Regions from separate parts of the Kitasatospora sp. NPDC052896 genome, predicted to be linked through region 2. Evidence: riboswitches for the same ligand, from Rfam matches in the RefSeq annotation. Region 2 holds a riboswitch; each other region holds the start of a gene.
The links. Region 2 has a riboswitch for cyclic di-AMP ahead of ACIGXM_RS17435 (NlpC/P60 family protein). Riboswitches for the same ligand answer to the same signal wherever they lie in the genome.
Positions count from the first base shown of each region.

Region 1: another riboswitch for cyclic di-AMP. It lies ahead of ACIGXM_RS27725 (transglycosylase family protein); the one in region 2 lies ahead of ACIGXM_RS17435 (NlpC/P60 family protein).
Region 3: another riboswitch for cyclic di-AMP. It lies ahead of ACIGXM_RS36440 (transglycosylase family protein); the one in region 2 lies ahead of ACIGXM_RS17435 (NlpC/P60 family protein).

Region 1 is NZ_JBITZU010000018.1:120,813-126,278, forward strand. Features, by position in the region: gene ACIGXM_RS27720 (peptidase S8) at 1-243, shown strand, start outside; gene ACIGXM_RS27725 (transglycosylase family protein) at 681-1,982, opposite strand; cyclic di-AMP (ydaO/yuaA leader) riboswitch at 1,995-2,154, opposite strand; gene ACIGXM_RS27730 (hypothetical protein) at 2,457-3,221, opposite strand; gene ACIGXM_RS27735 (RNA polymerase sigma factor) at 3,218-3,847, opposite strand; gene ACIGXM_RS27740 (SAM-dependent methyltransferase) at 4,209-5,021, shown strand; gene ACIGXM_RS27745 (alpha/beta fold hydrolase) at 5,040-5,466, opposite strand, start outside.
Region 2 is NZ_JBITZU010000007.1:238,196-243,661, forward strand. Features, by position in the region: gene ACIGXM_RS17420 (glycosyltransferase 87 family protein) at 1-164, shown strand, start outside; gene ACIGXM_RS17425 (hypothetical protein) at 191-1,324, opposite strand; gene ACIGXM_RS17430 (NlpC/P60 family protein) at 1,366-2,436, opposite strand; gene ACIGXM_RS17435 (NlpC/P60 family protein) at 2,618-3,709, opposite strand; cyclic di-AMP (ydaO/yuaA leader) riboswitch at 3,713-3,863, opposite strand; gene ACIGXM_RS17440 (NlpC/P60 family protein) at 4,140-5,183, opposite strand; gene ACIGXM_RS17445 (NYN domain-containing protein) at 5,363-5,466, opposite strand, start outside.
Region 3 is NZ_JBITZU010000045.1:10,771-16,236, reverse strand. Features, by position in the region: gene ACIGXM_RS36450 (glycoside hydrolase family 13 protein) at 1-992, shown strand, start outside; gene ACIGXM_RS36445 (LacI family DNA-binding transcriptional regulator) at 994-2,046, shown strand; gene ACIGXM_RS36440 (transglycosylase family protein) at 2,230-3,339, opposite strand; cyclic di-AMP (ydaO/yuaA leader) riboswitch at 3,346-3,520, opposite strand; gene ACIGXM_RS36435 (hypothetical protein) at 4,212-5,177, opposite strand.

The DNA of each region.
Region 1 (5,466 bases), on a different contig from region 2:
TGGAACGTCTACGGCGGCACCAGCGTCGCCTCGCCGATCATCGCCGCGGTCTACGCCGACGCCGGCGCGCCCTCGGCGAGCTACCCGGCGGCCGACGCCTACGCCCACCCGAGCGCGCTCTGGGACGTGACCACCGGTTCCACCGCCACCTGCTCCCCGTCCTACCTCTGCACGGCGGGCCCCGGTTACGACGGCCCGACCGGCCTGGGCACCCCGGACGGACTGGCCGCCTTCACGGGCTGACGGCCGTCCGGGGACGGGGGTGACGCGCGGGCCGTCGTGGTCGGACGGCGGCCCGCGCGTCACCATCCCCGCCGCCGTCCGCGCGGTTCGCGGGGGCCGCGCGGACGGCGGTGATCCCGCCCGGGCACGGGGGCCGGGCGGGATCACCATCTGCCGCGTGCCGGGCCGGCTCAGGATCGGCGGGCGGGGCCCGGTGGTCGGGATGCCGCGGACTCCGGCCCGATCGCCGACCGGGCGCACGGGAACGGCGTTGCGGGAGCCATCGGGTACGGACGGGTCCAACGCGCGGTACGCCCGATCGTGTGACCCCCACCTGCCGGCACGGCCTCACCCTCGTGGCCGGGGGCTCGGCGCGGCCGCGGTGTCCGCTTCCCCCGCCGCGCGGCACGAGCTCGCGCCCGCCGGGGCGGCGGGCGCGAGCCGCGGGTGAGCCGGGGTCAGGGGAGCTGGAGCTGCTGGCCCGGGTGGATCAGGTCGGGGTTGGTGCCGACGGTCGAGGCGTTGTCCTGGTAGAGGCCGTTCCAGCTGGGCAACTGGTGGGACTGGGCGATGCCGGAGAGGGTGTCGCCGGTGGCCACGGTGTAGGTGCCGGCCGCGGCCGTGCCGCCGGACGGCGCGGGGGCCGGGGTGGTGGCGGACGGCGCGGGGGAGGCGGGAGTGGCCGGGGCGGCCGTGCTGCCCGTGCTCGTGCCAGCGCCCGTGCTCGTGCCAGCGTCCGTGCTCGTGCCCGTGCTCATGCCGGTGGCCGGGGTGGCGGGTGCCGCCGGGGTGGTCGGTGCCGTCGGCGTGACCGGGGTCGTCGTGGTCGTCGTGCCGGTCGACGGCGTGTCCGTGCCGCTGCCCGCGCTGCCCGGCGTGCCGGGCGCGGCCGTGCCCGTCGCGCCCGTGGTGCCCGTCGTGCCCGTGGTACTGCCGGACGTCGGGGTGGTGGGCGTCGTCGGCGTGACCGGGGTCGCCGTGCCCGTCGTGCCCGGCGTACCCGTCGTGCCCGGGGCGGGCGACGTCGTCGGAGCGGTGGGCGTGGCCGTGGTGCCCGTGGTGCCCGTCGTGGTGGGTGTGGCCGTGGTGCCCGTCGTGCTCGGCGTGGTGGGCGTGACCGGAGTGGCGGGCGTGACGGTCGCGCTTCCGCCCGCGCTCGGCTGCGCGGTCGCCGCCGCCCCCGTGTGCTCGAGGTAGACGGACTGCTGGTTCGTCCAGTACCAGACGCCCCCGGACTGGTACCAGTACACGCCGTCGTACCCGTCCCACCCGCCGTGGCCCGGGAAGGTCGGGTCGTCGGGACCCGCCAGCACCGTGCTGCCGCCGGCCGGTGCCGGAGTCGCCGGAGCGGGCTGGCTGGTGTTGAGCACCGGCGTCGGCCCGTCGCTGCTCAGGCCGGCGGAGTCGGAGCAGTTCGGCCAGGCGCTCGGCCCCTGGTGGGCCAGCACCTTCTCGGCGATGGCGATCTGCTGGTCGGGGGTGGCGTGGTCGGGCTCGGCGGCGTACTTGTCGCCGCCGTACGCGACCCAGGTCCGCTGGGTGAGCTGTAGGCCTCCGTAGAGCCCGTTCCCGGTGTCGGCGGTCCAGTTCCCGGCGGTCTCGCACTGGGCGACCGTGTTCCAGGCGCTGACCGGGGCGGCGTGCGCGCTGGTCGCGGTGAGCAGCGGCAACGCTATGCCCGCGCCCGCCACGCCGGCGGCGACCACGGCGCGGTCGGCCTGGGTGGGGCGACGGTGACGGCCGGAACCGGAAAACACCATGATGTCCCTCTGTGTCCCTCTCCGCACGCCTGCGAGGTGAGCTGTCGGGTTCGGGCCGGGAGGTGGCCCGGCCGCCCGCCGGAGGACCCGGCGCGCGGCTTCACCCCTAGCCGTGGGGACGGCACCAAACCTGGGTCCCCCACCCCTGCCCATGGGTGGTCGGCTTCCCTCCCGCGGCGGGCAGGGCTCGGCGTACCGCGGTCGGCAGTCCGCAGCTGCGGACTGCTGGGAGACTAGAGGGATCATCAGCTTGATAACAAGCCGGCATCGTGCGCATCACACAAAAATCACGTCATGCGATTGGAGAGTGACGCCCCGCCGATCGGCGGTCGGTTCACGGACCGGCCTGATCTGGCAAGGTGAGGCGGTCGCCGGTGTTCCGCAACGATGGCTGAACCCACCCGGAACAACAGTCGAACAAATTCGTGTCCGCCTCACCAGGCCGAGGCGCCCCTCGGCGCCTCCGGGCAGGCCTCAGCACGTCGACGCCAGATCGCCGACCAGGGTGTCGGAGGGCTGCGGGATCTCCCCGAAGTCGTCGTCGTTCGCCGTGACCACCAGCCGGTTGATCACCGCCTCCAGCCGGATGGGCAGCCGCGGCAGCAGCCCCCGGTGGCAGCGGGCCAGGATGTCGCGTCGCACCTCCTCCGGCAGCAGCGGGGCGCCCCCGCGCACCGCCGCCGTGGCCAGCCCCCGGTTCGGCCGCGGCCGCGGATGGCCGGCCAGCCGGTCCGCCTGGGCACGCCAGTAGGCGGCGTCCCGGGGCTCGCCGAGCAGCAGGTGGTAGAGGTGCAGGCAGTACGCGGCGGTCTGGCTGCCGCCGCCCGCCGCGAACTGCCACCAGAACTGCGCCGCGTCCGTCCGGTCGGTCAGGTAGAGCAGCCCCGCGAAGACCAGCGCCCCCTCGGGGTGGATCCGGGCGGAGTTGACCAGCAGGTCGAGGCTGTGCGCGGCCTGCGGGGCGTTCAGCACCAGCGCGGTGACCAGGGCGAGTTCGTGGGTCGCCTGCTCGTGCTCGGACGGCAGCCGGACGGGCGCCGCGCTGATCCGGTCCGGCTCGTGCGCCGGCAGCCGGGACGCGCCGCTGAAGACGATCACCGGCGGCTCGGCCCCGGCGCCGGACCGCCCGTCGTGCGCCGGCCCGCCGGTCGGCGCACGGAACCGGCCCGCAGTGCCGTTCCGGCGGTCGTGCGGGCGGCGGCGGGACGGCAGGCCGTGCTGGTGTTCCCCGGCGGTCATGGCGCTCCTTGCGAGTCGGCCGGTTCGGGCAGCTCGAGGGCCCGGGCGAGGTTGCGGTGGGCGTGCCGCAGGTGGGAGCGCACGGTCGCGGCCGGCCGGCCGAGGTACTGCGCGATCTCCTCCTCGTCCATGTCCAGCACGTACCTGAGGACGATGACATCGTGCTGGCGCTCCGGCAGGCCCAGGATCGCGGTGTGGAGGCCGCGTCCCTCGGGGAGTTCGCGCCGGCCGTCCCCGGGGCGGCCGGCGCGGAGGCGCCGGACCACGGTGTCGAGCACCGCACTCTCCAGCAGGGCCGGTTGCCGCCGCCCGGTGTGCAGCATCCAGGCCGCGACGTGCTCCTTGAGCAGCCGCCAGGCGTAGGTGGCGGGGATCTCCTGGCGGAGCGCCAGCGCCCAGCGTTGCCGTAGGTGGGCCTTCATGCCGGCGACCACCAGGGCGGCGTCCTGGTCGCTGCCGACCTGGGTCAGCGCGAAGCCGTGCCAGGCGCGCTCGTGGGTCTCGCAGAACGCCTGGAGTGTGAGGAGCAGCCGGCCGTCCGCCGGCGTCGCCTCGCCGCCCTCGGTCACGGTCCGCCCTCCCCGGTGCCCACCGGGTTGCGGCGGCACGCCCCTGTCGATCGTCATTCGGCCCTCCAGGACCGGCGGCCGTGGTCCACGGCCGGTCGTCCGCCGGGGACCGGAGCGACCCCCTCGGGAACATCACAGCGCATCGGGCGGCCTGTGACGCAAGAAGATCGGCACAACGGTTACTAGCTGTCATGCTGTGATGGAAAGACTATCTGACGTATGGTCATATGCCACCGTCACCGCACATTTTGGCCGGAGCCGTGATCGAGCGGGTCCGCGCCTCGGGTGACGCGGGAAGCCGCGTGGGAAACCGCGAACCGGGTCGGGCCGATGTGCGCCATGGCATACCCTGACGGGCGGATTCCGGAACGTGCGCGGTGTGGACGGGGCCCGCGTACGGAGCAGGGGGAGAGAGCGGATGCCGACGGACTACAACGAGGTCAACCTGGAACTGCACCGAGCGCATTCCGCCCGGATGTACGACTACTACCTGGGTGGCACCACCAACTTCGCCGCCGACCGGGAGGCGGTCGGCAAGGTGATGGCGGTCTTCCCGTGGGCGGAGATCGCGGCCCGGGCCAACCGGGCCTTCATGCACCGGTCCACCCGGCTGCTCGCCGGCGCCGGGCTGCGCCAGTTCCTCGACATCGGCACGGGCATCCCCACCTCGCCCAACCTGCACGAAGTCGCCCAGCAGACCCGGCCCGACGCCCGGGTCGTCTACGTCGACAACGACCCGATCGTGCTGGCCCACGCCAAGGCGCTGCTGCACAGCACCGAGCAGGGCCGCACCGCCTACGTCCAGGCCGACGTCACCGACCCGGCCGTGATCCTGGCCTCGCCCGAGCTGCGCGCCACCATCGACCTGGCCGAGCCGGTCGCGCTGAGCCTCAACGCGCTGCTGCACTTCGTCCCGGACGATCTCGGCGCCCACCGGATCGTGGAGCGGCTCAAGGGAGCGCTCGCGCCCGGTAGCGTGCTGGTGATGAGCCACGGCAGCCCGGACTTCGCGCCGGAGGAGGCGGCGCGCATCTCCCAGGTGTACGCCAACGCCGGTACCCGGATACAGATGCGGACCAAGGAGGAGTTCGCTCGCTTCTTCACCGGCTGGGAGCTGCTCGAGCCGGGCGTCGCCCCCACCCACCGCTGGCGATCGGACGACGAGCGGGACGCGGGGACGGTCTCCGACGCGCAGGTCTGCGCGTACGCGGCGGTGGCCCGCAAGCCCTGACCGTTCGCACGGCTGCCGCTACGACAGAAAACGTTCGACCTCGTCGAGCGCCCGCTCGCGCTGGCCGAGCAGGAAGAACAGGTGACCACCGGGAAAGAGCCGGAGCCGCGAGCCCGGGACGCCCTGGTGGAGCCGCTCGGCGAGGCCGACCGGGATCGAGCGGTCGCGCCGCCCGTGCAGGATCAGGGTGGGCGCCCGGACCAGGTGCAGCCGGTCGGCGGCGTCGTAGCCGATGCTCGCGGCGAGCTGCCGGCCGAACGCGGCGGCCGACTGCGGGTGGCGCCGGCGGATCACCCCGAGCCGCTTCAGGACGCCCACCAGCCGCATCGGCGCGGAGACGGTCAGCCGGCCGCGCCCGGTCGCCGCGGTGCTGACCAGGACCAGGTGGTCGACCAACTCGGGTCTGCTGAGTGCGAGTTCGAGGGCGATCCGGCCGCCCATCGAG
Region 2 (5,466 bases):
CGGCCACCCTGCTCTCCTGCCGCCGGCTGTGGCGCTCCACGACGGGCGCCGGCCCGCAGCCGCCCGCCGACGCCGAGCCGGCCGAGCCCGAGCAGCCGTCCTACCCGGTCCGCCCGGGCATCGCGTACGAGCAGAGCCTGCTGGACGACATCCAGCGCGGCTGACGTCCCGGCCCGGCCGGCGAACGGCGTCAGCCCAACTGGCGGACGGTCTCCGCGATCCACTGCCGGGTGAAGGCGGCCAGCGTGCAGCCCAGCTGCTGCTGGAAGACCCGGTCCAGGTCGACGTCCGGCCCGGCCGCACCGACCGCCCGGTAGAACGCGACCAGCTTGGGCTGCCCGTAGCCGCGGGCGATCAGGTCGCAGGCCAGCCAGCCCTGCTCGTACGCCTGCGCGATCCCCGTCGAGCCGGCCCGGAAGTCGGCGTCGACGGGCAGCACGCTCGGGATCCGGCCGGCCGCCACGTCCGCGGCCAGCTCCGGGGCGATCTGCCGGGCGGTGCGTCCGGTGGCCAGGTAGCCGGTGTAGTCGGCGACCCCCTCGGAGAGCCAGAGCGGGGTCCACGGGTGGGTGTCGGCCCGGGTCGCCACGTGGGTGGCCTCGTGCGTGGTGACCACCTGCTTGCCGACCGCGCTGAGCTCCCGGTAGACGGCCGGATTGACCATTATCCGGTCGGCGGGGGTGTGCACCGGCGCCCCGGCGGCCGCGCTGGTGACCGCGGCCATGTCCTGGTAGGCGTCCGGCGAGACCGCCAGCAGCTGGGCGAACTGGTCCTCGGTGGCGGGCAGTTGGAGTACCAGCCGGCCCGCCCAGTCGGTCCCCCAGACTCCGCTCACCGCGGGCACCGCGCGGTCCGCCACGCCGGCCAGCTCGGTGAGTTCGGCCTGCTCGGCGCCCAGCACCAGGCAGAGCCGGCCGTGCGCGAGCCGGACCGGCCCCGCATCCCAGGGCGCGGCCGGCCCCTGCGGGGCCGGGCTCTCCGGGCCCAGGCCGCCGTCCGCGGTCAGGGCGAAGCGGCGCTGGAGCAGCGCCGGGTAGTCGTCGAAGCCCTGGAACCGGTAGGCGAGTTCGACACGGAGCGTGCTCGCGTCGCGGGCCGTCTCGCGGTAGCCGAACTCGGCCAGCGGCAGCCCGGCCAGCGGGCCGGCCCGCAGCGCGGCGGCGTGCGCGGCCAGCAGCCGGCCGGTCGGGTCCGCGGCGGCCGGCGCGGCCGGGCCGGCACCGGACGCCTGCGGCGGCACCCGGGGCAGCGACAGCCCGGTCAGCGAGCCGGCCACCAGCAGCAGCGCGGCACGCCGCGACAGCCCGTGGACGGCCGACGGCACGGGCTGCCCGAGGACGACCGCGGGGGCCGACCGCTCGCCGCTCAGGGCCGCACCACCGCCGCGACCGGCATCACCGCGACGCTCTCGTAGCGCACCCGGGCCCCCGGGTGCGGCGCGTGCACCACCGTGCCGCCGCCCACGTACATGCCGACGTGGTGCATGTCCTTGAAGAAGATCACCAGGTCTCCCGGTCGCGCCTCGGAGAGGCTGATCCGCCGCCCGCCGAAGGCCTGGGCCTGCGAGGTACGCGGCAGGGTCACTCCGGCCTGCCGCCAGCTCCAGTACATCAGACCCGAGCAGTCGAAGGCACCCGGCCCGGTGGATCCGTAGACGTACGGCGAACCGACCTTGCTGAGCGCGGCGGCCACCGCGACCGCGGCCCGGTCGGAGGCGGGCGGCAGGCTGGCCAGGTCGACCCGGTCCGCCCCGCGGCCGGCCCGCGCCTCGTCGGCGTCGTCCTCGGCGAGCTGGGCGCGCTCGGTCGCGTCCAGGCTGTCCAGCAGGGCCTGTGCCTTCTGCAGCCGCTGCTGGGTCCGCTGCTTGCTCTGCAACAGGGTCTGCCGCACCCCGTCGAGTTCGGCGAGCTTGCCGGTCGCCTCGGCCCGCTTCTGGTCGAGCCGGCGCTGCTGGTCCCGCACGTCGCGCAGCTTGGCGGCACGCTGCTGGGCGGCCTGGTCCAGGGTGCGGGCCCGGTTGAGGTAGGCCTCGGGGTCGGAGGAGAGGATCAGTTGGACGGTCGGGTCCATCCCGCCGGACCGGTACTCGGCCCCGGCCAGGGTGGCCAGGTCGCCGCGCATCCGGTTGAGCGTGTCCTGCGCGTCGGCCACCTGCTGCTGCAGCGCGCCGGCGTCGGCCTGCAACCGTCGCTGGGCCTCCTCGGCCGCGTTGGCCTTCTCGTTCTCCTGCTCGGCCTCCGTGTAGAGCTGGTCGACCTGGGCCTTGACGTCCTTCTTGTCCGGCTTCGGCGCGACCGGGGCGGCCTGACCGACGGCGGCGGTCATCGCCAGCGCCGTGGTCGCCGCGGCGGTGACCATCAGCGCCCGGGCGAGCCGTCGCGCGGCGCCCGGTTGGGAGGAACGGCCCGGAGTGACCGGGCGGTGCGGCATCACCATGGGGTGACGGCTCCAATCGCCGTGGAAGCTGAGATCCGAGCGCAGACGTTAGCGAGTCCCAGCGGGGGAGTCCAAACCCTTGCCAATGCGAATATTTGACCACTAATCGGACATCCGACCGAGCCAGAGTACGCCGACGGCCCGGCCTCCCTACGGGAGACCGGGCCGTGACGACGGAGAATCAGACCCGCACGATGGCCGTGATCGGCATGTCCGCGGCCGCCTCGTAGCGGACCACCGCACCGGTGTGCGGGGCGTGGATGACCTGGCCGCCACCCACGTACATGCCGACGTGGTCGCCGCCGTAGAAGATGATCAGGTCGCCGGGCTGCGCGTTGGCGAGGTTGGTGCCCTCGTTGGTGCCGTACGCCCACTGCTCCTGCGAGGTGCGCGGCAGCGAGACGCCGGCCTGCGCGTAGGCCCACTGCATCAGGCCCGAGCAGTCGAACGTGGTCGGGCCGTTGGCACCGTAGACGTACTCGTCACCGAGCCGGCTCTCCGCGGCGGCGATGGCGGCGGCGGCCTGCGCATTGGTCGCGCCGGTGGCGGCCGCGGCCCCGGTCAGGGTGCTACCAGCGGCGTGCGCGGCACGCGCGGCGGAGGCCTGGGCCTGCTGGGCGGCGGCCTGCGAGGCGGCGGCGGCCTGCGCCTCCTGCTCCTGCATCTGCTGGCGCTGCTGCGCGGTCAGCGTGTTGAGCAGCGCCTGCGCCTGCTGCAGCTTCGCCTGCACCGCGTCCTTGGCGGCCTGCAGGGTCTGCGTGGTGGCGTCCAGCTGGGCGAGCTTGGCCTGCGCCTCGGACTTGCTCTGGTCGAGCTGCTGTTGCTGCTGCTGCAGCTCCTTCAGCGTCTCGCTCTGGGTGCTGTTCAGCTGGCTGACCGAGCTGGCCTGGTTCAGGAAGTTGCCCGGGTTGCTGGTGAGCATCAGCTGGACGGTCGGGGATATCCCACCGTTCGCGTACTGGTCCGCGGCGACCTCGGCCAGCCCGCCCTGCAGCTGGGTGACCTGGTCCTGCTGCCGGGCCACCTGGTCCTGCAGCTGGCCGACCTGCTGCTGGAGCGCCTGCTCCTGGGCCTGCGCGCCGTCGTACTGCTGGGTGGCGGCCTCGGCCTGCTGGTTCAGCTGGTCAACCTGCGCCTTGACCTGATCGAGCGACGGCGCCGGGTCGGCGTGCGCGCTGCCCTGCGCGGAGAGCGCGACGGCGGTGGCGGCCGCGGCGGTCAGGATCGACGTGCGGGTACGGCCGGCGGGCTTGGGACGACGATGGGAACCCACGAATCCTTCTTCCTTCGACCGCCTACCGGGTGAGCTGACGGGTTCGGGCTGGAAGAGATGCCCTACGACGCCTCACCGGCCAGCAGGCCGACCTGGCGCCGATTCACCCCGAGGAACGTGGTTCCCCGGCTCCGGTCCGTGGCTCCCCCGCAGGGGTTCCCCGTCGGGCAGTCAACTGCCCGTGCCACTTTCCAGACTCGGCGGTACCCCCGCTGTCACCCCGGTCGGGTGATCACCGTCGCGGTGGTCAGGACCCCGACCCTAGTAACAGATCCGTGATCCGTTCAAATCCTTGTCAGAAAAAACTGATTAATTTGACGATGGGTGATACCGGAGTCACCCGGAGTGCAGCAGTGAGGGTGGCGTGGGTCACAGTGAAGGCTGTGACGGCCCGTCAGGCCGACCCCGTTCGGATGGGGTCGACGCGCGGTCAGACCCGGCGGATGGTGGCGATCGGTCCGATCACGCTGGCCTGCATGACCCGGACCACGTCACCGGTGTGCGGCGCGTGCACCACGTTGCCGTTGCCGATGTACATCCCCACGTGGTGCATGTCGCTGCCGTAGATCACCAGGTCGCCCGGCTGGGCGTCGGCGAGGCTGGGCACCTCGGTGCCGATCGTGCCCTGCTCCTGCGAGGTGCGCGGCAGCGAGACGCCGGCCTGCGCGTACGCCCACTGCATCAGGCCCGAACAGTCGAAGGTGGTCGGACCGGTGTGACCCCAGACGTACGAGTCGCCGAGCCGGCTGAGCGCGGCGGCCACCGCGGCCCCGGCGTAACCGGAGGCCGGCGGCAGGTTGCCCAGGTCGGCGCGGGCGGCACCGCGGGAGGCGACGTCGCCCTCGTCCTGCTGCTCGGCCGCCTGCAGGGCCGCCCGCTGGCTGGCGCTCAACGAGTTGAGCAGCGACTGCGCCTGCTGCAGCTTGGTCTGCACCTGGGACTTGGCGCTGTTCAGCGTGGTGGTGGTGGCGTCCAGCTCGGCCAGGGTGGCCGAGGCCTCCGCCTTCTCCTGGTTGAGCGTCCGCTCCTCGGACTGCAGCGACTTGAGCGCGTCGGTCTCGGTGGTGGTCGCCTGGTCCAGGCTGGCGGCCTGGGAGAGGTAGCCGGACGGGTCGGAGTTGAGCATCAGCTGTACCGACGGGTCGATCCCGTCGCTCATGTACTGCTCGCCGGCCACCGTGGCCAGACCCTGCTCCAGCTGGGTCACCTGGTCCTGGGCCCGGGCCACCTCGTCCTGCAGCTGGGAGGCCTGCTGGCGCAGCTGGTCGGACTTCTCCTGCGCACCGTCGAACTGCTGGGAGGCCTGCTCCTGCTGGGTGTTCAGGTTGTCGATCTGCGCCTTGACGTCGTTGACCGACGGCTGCGGATCGGCCCAGGCGCTCTGCGCGGAGAGGGCGACCACCGTCGCCGCGGCGGCGGTGAGCACGGCGACCCGGGCACGACTCGGCTGCTTGGCACGGCGGTGCGACGCCACGCGGGGCTCCTTCTTCCTGCGGTCTCACTCCATGGAGTGAGTGGCCGGAAAAATTGTTTTGACGCCAGACCCTAGTGAATGTCACATCGCCGCGCCACTCCCTTGGCCCTGCGAACCACCCCCGGTTCAGCGGCCGTCACGGCTTCCCCGCGACGCCGGCTCGGGCGCCCGAGCCGGCGTCAGCTGCGCGCGAGCCGGTTGAGCAGCAGCACCGAGGCGACCGGCCGGGCACCGGCCTTGCGCACGCCGTCGGCCACCTCGCGGTCGGCCGAGACCACCACCA
Region 3 (5,466 bases), on a different contig from region 2:
GCCTGCCCGACCTCGGCGGCCACGACCAGCTCAAGCTGCTCGGCAACGACGTGATGCCGTTCTTCGACCAGGACGGCGTGCACGAGATCTACCGCAGCTGGCGCCGGATCCTCGACGAGTACCCGGGCGAGCGGATCGCGGTCGCCGAGGCGTGGACCCCGACCGTCCAGCGCACCGCCAACTACGTCCGTCCCGACGAGCTGCACCAGGCCTTCAACTTCCAGTACCTGAGCACCGCCTGGGAGGCCACCGCGCTGCGCGAGGTGATCGACGTCTCGCTGGAGTCGATGCGCCCGGTCGGCGCCCCCACCACCTGGGTGCTCTCCAACCACGACGTCACCCGGCACGCCACCCGCTTCGCCAACCCGCCCGGCGGCACCCAGATCCGCACCTCCGGCGACCGGGCCCTCGGCCTGCGCCGGGCCCGCGCCGCCAGCCTGCTGATGCTCGCGCTGCCCGGCTCGGCCTACCTCTACCAGGGCGAGGAGCTCGGCCTGCCGGACGTCACCGACCTGCCCGACGAGGTCCGCCAGGACCCGTCCTTCTTCCGCGCCAGCGGCCAGGACGGCTTCCGGGACGGCTGCCGGGTCCCGCTGCCGTGGTCCGGCCAGCGCGCCCCCTACGGCTTCGGCCCCACCGAGGGCGGCCCCAGCTGGCTGCCGCAGCCCGCCGAGTGGGCCGGGCTCAGCGTCGAGGCGCAGACCGGTGACCCGACCTCCACCCTGGAGCTCTACCGCAGCGCGCTGGCCGTGCGCCGCGAGCACCCCGCGCTCGGCGCGGGTACCGAGGTCGAGTGGCTGGACGCGCCGCAGGGCGTGCTCGCCTTCCGTCGCGAGGCGCCGCGAGGAGCGTTCGTCTGCACCGCCAACACCACCGGCGAGCCGGTCCGGATACCGGCGCCCGGCCGGCTGCTGCTCTCCTCCGCGGAGACCGTGGTGGTGGACGGCGAGACCGTGCTGCCCACCGACAGCACCGCCTGGTGGGCGGTCTGACATGGTTGCAATAGGCTCTGGGCTCGTGACTACGGCGCGACTCTCCGACATCGCGGCGCAGGCGGGGGTCAGCGAGGCCACCGTATCCCGCGTCCTCAACGGCAAGGCAGGTGTCTCCGCGACCACGCGGCAGACCGTGCTGGCCGCGCTCGACGTGCTCGGATACGAGCGGCCGACCCGGCTCCGCCAGCGCAGCGCCGGTCTGATCGGCCTGATCACCCCGGAGCTGAGCAACCCGATCTTCCCGGCACTGGCCCAGGTGATCGAACAGGTGCTCAGCCGGCACGGCTACACGCCGGTGCTGTGCACCCAGACGCCGGGCGGAGCCACCGAGGACGAACTGGTGGAGATGCTGGTCGAGCGGGGGGTCGCGGGCATCGTCTTCGTCTCCGGCCTGCACGCCGACTCCACCGCCGACCACCAGCGCTACGCCCGGCTCGCCGGCCGGCAGGTCCCGTTCGTGCTGATCAACGGCTACAGCGAGAAGATCTCCGCGCCGTTCATCTCGCCGGACGACCGGGCCGCGATGCGGATGGCCGTCCAGCACCTGGCCGAACTCGGCCACGAGCGGATCGGGTTGGCGGTCGGCCAGCGCCGGTACGTGCCGGTGCTGCGCAAGATCGAGGGCTTCACGGCGGCTCTGCAGTCGGTCCTCGGCCACAGCGCCGAGCAGGCCGCGGAGCTGGTGCACCACACCCTGTTCAGCGTGGAGGGCGGCCACTCGGCGGCCGGCGCGCTGCTGGACCGCGGCTGCACGGCGATCGTCTGCGGCAGTGACCTGATGGCGCTGGGCGCGATCCGCGCGGTGCGCCAGCGCGGGCTGACCGTGCCGGGCGACGTCTCGGTGGTGGGCTTCGACGACTCGCCGCTGATGGCGTTCACCGAGCCGCCGCTGACCACGATCCGCCAGCCGGTCGAGGCGATGGCCACCGCGGCGGTGGACGCGCTGCTGGAGGAGGTCGGGGGGAACCCCGGGCAGCGCGCCGAGTTCATGTTCCAGCCGGAGCTGGTCATGCGCGGCTCCACCGGGGCGAATCCGCACCGGGGGGAGTGAGGCCGGCCGCGCGGTCCTGACAGAGCGCGCGCCCGGTCCGGGGCGGGTGACCACCTGGTCACCCGCCCTTTCAGCGGCTCCGCGAACGCCGGATGGCGGGCGCCCCTCCCGGGCACCCGCCATCCGGCGTCGCTGCTGCTCGCGAACTCCTGGTACTGCTGCCTACCGACGATCGCGCGGAGGTCAGACCCGGCCGGCGAAGTTCGGCGTGTAGTTGGCGATGGTCTCGTACTTGACGCCCGCCGACGGGTTGGCCGCCTCGACGTACTTGCCGTCGCCGATGTACAGCGCGACGTGGTAGACGCCCGAGTCGCTGCCGTTGTTCGACCAGAAGAGCAGGTCGCCCGGCTGCAGGCTGTTCATCGAGACCGGGGTGCTGGCGGAGGCCTGGGCGGCGGCGGTGCGCGGGATGGAGATCCCGGCCGCGGCCATCGCGGCCTGGGTCAGGCCGGAGCAGTCCCAACCGCCGTTGCCGGTGCCGCCGTAGACGTAGGCCTGGCCGACCTTGGACTCGGCGAAGGCGATCGCGGTGGCCATCGCGCCGGAGGCCGGGGCGGCCGGGGCCGGGGTGCTGGTCGCCGGGGCGGGCTGGGCCGGAGCCGGGGTGGCCGGAGCCGGGGTGGCGGCGGCCGGAGCCGTCGCGGTGGAGCCCAGCGACAGGTGCTGGCCCGGGAAGATGGCGTTCGGACCCTGGGTCAGCACCGACTTGTTGATGGCGTACAGCTTCTGCCAGCCGCCGGCCACGTTGTGCTTGGTGGCGATGGAGGACAGCCAGTCGCCGGCCACCACGGTGTAGTCGCCCTGGGCCGCCGAGCCGGTGCTGCTGGCCTGGGCGGCCGGCGCCGGCGCGGGGGTGGTGGAGGTGTTCGACGCGGTGCTGGTCGAGGCGGCGCCGGAGGGGTTGATCTGCGGGGCGGAGCCGCCCTGGCTCAGGCCGGCCTTCGGGCCGCACACCGGCCAGGCGCCCGGGCCCTGCGAGGCCAGCACCTTCTCGGCGATGGCGATCTGCTGGTCCTCGGTGGCCTGGTTGGCCTGCGCGGCGTACTGGGTGCCGCCGTACGCGGCCCAGGTGGAGGCGGAGAACTGCAGGCCGCCGTAGTAGCCGTTGCCGGTGTTGATGCTCCAGTCACCGCCGCTCTCGCACTGGGCGACCTTGTCCCAGGTGCTGACCGTGGCGGCCGACGCGGTGGTGGCGGTGATGCAGGGAAGGCTCAGACCGATACCGACGAGGCCGGTCGCGGCGATCACGCGGCGGACGCGGGTGGAGCGGTTCGTACCAGAAGTGGGCAGCATGAAGTTGCGTTTCCTCTCCTACGCCTACGAGGTGAGCTGTCGGATTCGGGCTGGAGTTGCCCGGCCGTCCGCTCGGATTTCTCCGGCGGTCGGCTTCACCCCTAGCCCCGGTACCCGGTCCGAAGACCGTTCCGGGGCGGCAAACCTGGTTCCCCCGCTCCTGCCTCGGCGTCGTCTGCGACGGCCAGCCCGTCCGGTGGCAGGATTCGGCGTCCGGCGGGATGGGTCCGTGTGACCACGAACGGGGAGCACGTTAACCAGACTTAAATTCGATTAGCAAACAGCTGTGGCGCCGGTCACAGTGGCTTCCGGGGCCTTTCAAGATCCGCTTCGGAGATCAACTGAAAGGCTGTCGGCGGTCATTGCCGGGGCCCTTTGATCGAATTCTGCGAATCCGCCCGGCAGTGTGCGGAATTGCCTCCCCCTCAGTGGATCGGAAGGCTGACGCCGCGTCCGCGCGGAGGTTTGTCGGCGCGCGGTCAGGGCCGGCGCGGTGTACCGCACGCCACATCCGCGCAGTGGGACCGGGAGCCGGATCCGGTGGTCCGGGCGGATGAACTGGCGAAGAATTAAAAATTCCTATGCCGTTCGCCCAGCGGACACTTGAGTCCTGCTATGGCCTCCGCCGGGCGATTCGGTCGCTCCCGTGGCAGGCATGGGCAAATCGGACACATCGTCTCCAACTGCCGTGCCAGCGCCGGGCCGTCCCGGCCGCTCTGGAGACGCTGACGGGCTGCTGGTCGGCCGGTTGCCCGCGTCCTCGGTCCGCGCCCCGCCAGGGGCCCCTGGACGGGCTGGTGGGCGCACGGAACGGCCCTGGGCCGGCCACCCGCGATGCGGATGACCGGCCCAGGGCCGGGGTGGTACTACGTCTACTCGCCCTGCTCCGCCTCGGGGGCCTCGGGGGTCTCGGCAGCCTCGGCGGTCTCACCGTCCGCCTCGGCCCGCTTGCTCCGGGCCGGCGCCTCGGGCGGGGTGACCCCGACGGTGGCCAGGTAGCTGGTGGCCACCAGCTGACCGACGGTCGGATAGGCGCCCAGCGGCTCGGCACTCGGGCAGCCGGTCTCCTCGGCGGCGGCCCGCAGCAGCTCCGGGTCCGCCTCGGGGCCGATCACCAGCGGGGCCAGCGCCGGACGCTGCGAACCGGTGTTCCGCAGGTGGTCGACGGCCGCGGCCACCGCACCGGGGACGTCCAGGGCCGCGGCGACGACCGGCACCGCCAGGCGCGCGGCCAGCAGCACGCCGGTGATCTCCGCCGCGGCGACGGCCTCCGGGCCGCCCACCGTGGTCAGCACGACGCCGTCGGCGGCCGTGGTGATGGCGAACAGCCGGGCGCGGTCGGCGCGGGCCAGGCCGGCCTCGGAGAGTCGGACGTGCACGGCCTCGGCGAGCAGCGGGTGCGGGCCGAGCACCTCGGTCAGCGGGGATCCGGCCTGCTCGGCGAGGTGCTGCAGCTCCGTCAGGGCGGAGTGCGGGCCGGCCAGCAGCGGCATCAGCAGCGGGGCGGGCAGCCCGGCCTCGGCGGCGGCCTGCAGCAGCTCGGCCACGCTGGGCCGGCCGGCTTCCGCGTCGCTCTGCTCGCCGTCGGTCGGCGCCGGCCCGGTCGGCGTCAGCCAACCCGCGGTCACCTCGATGCCGAGGTGCTCGCCGCGCACCACGGAGAGCAGTTCGTCCACCACTGCCACCGCCTCGGGCGTGGCCTCGCCCGGAACCGCGAGCACCAGTGTCGGTGCGCCGGTCGGAACCTCGGGCCGCTCGGGCCGACGGTGGCGCCCCCGCGCACGGGAGCCTGGCGTGCGGACGGGCAGAGAAGAGCCCGGGATGGCAGCAGTGCTCATGGACGGAGATCGTAGGACATCGCCGCGAGCACTCCGCAGCCGGCTGCCCAAGGTGACGGATTGTGAGGAGGTCACTGCGGAGTTGATCTTTCGATCCCGCTGCAACGGTTGGCCTCCCTCTCCGCGTCGTTCTGCTCGGACCACTGCCGGTCACCGCCCGCTGGGCGGAAGATTGGCATATGTCCACTTATGTCTCACCAGTCACACCCGCCAGCGTGGGAATCGTTACGACATGTACACGCCGGTGCACGAGCAAACTCACATGCCGATGCACGTGCACTGGCGTTAT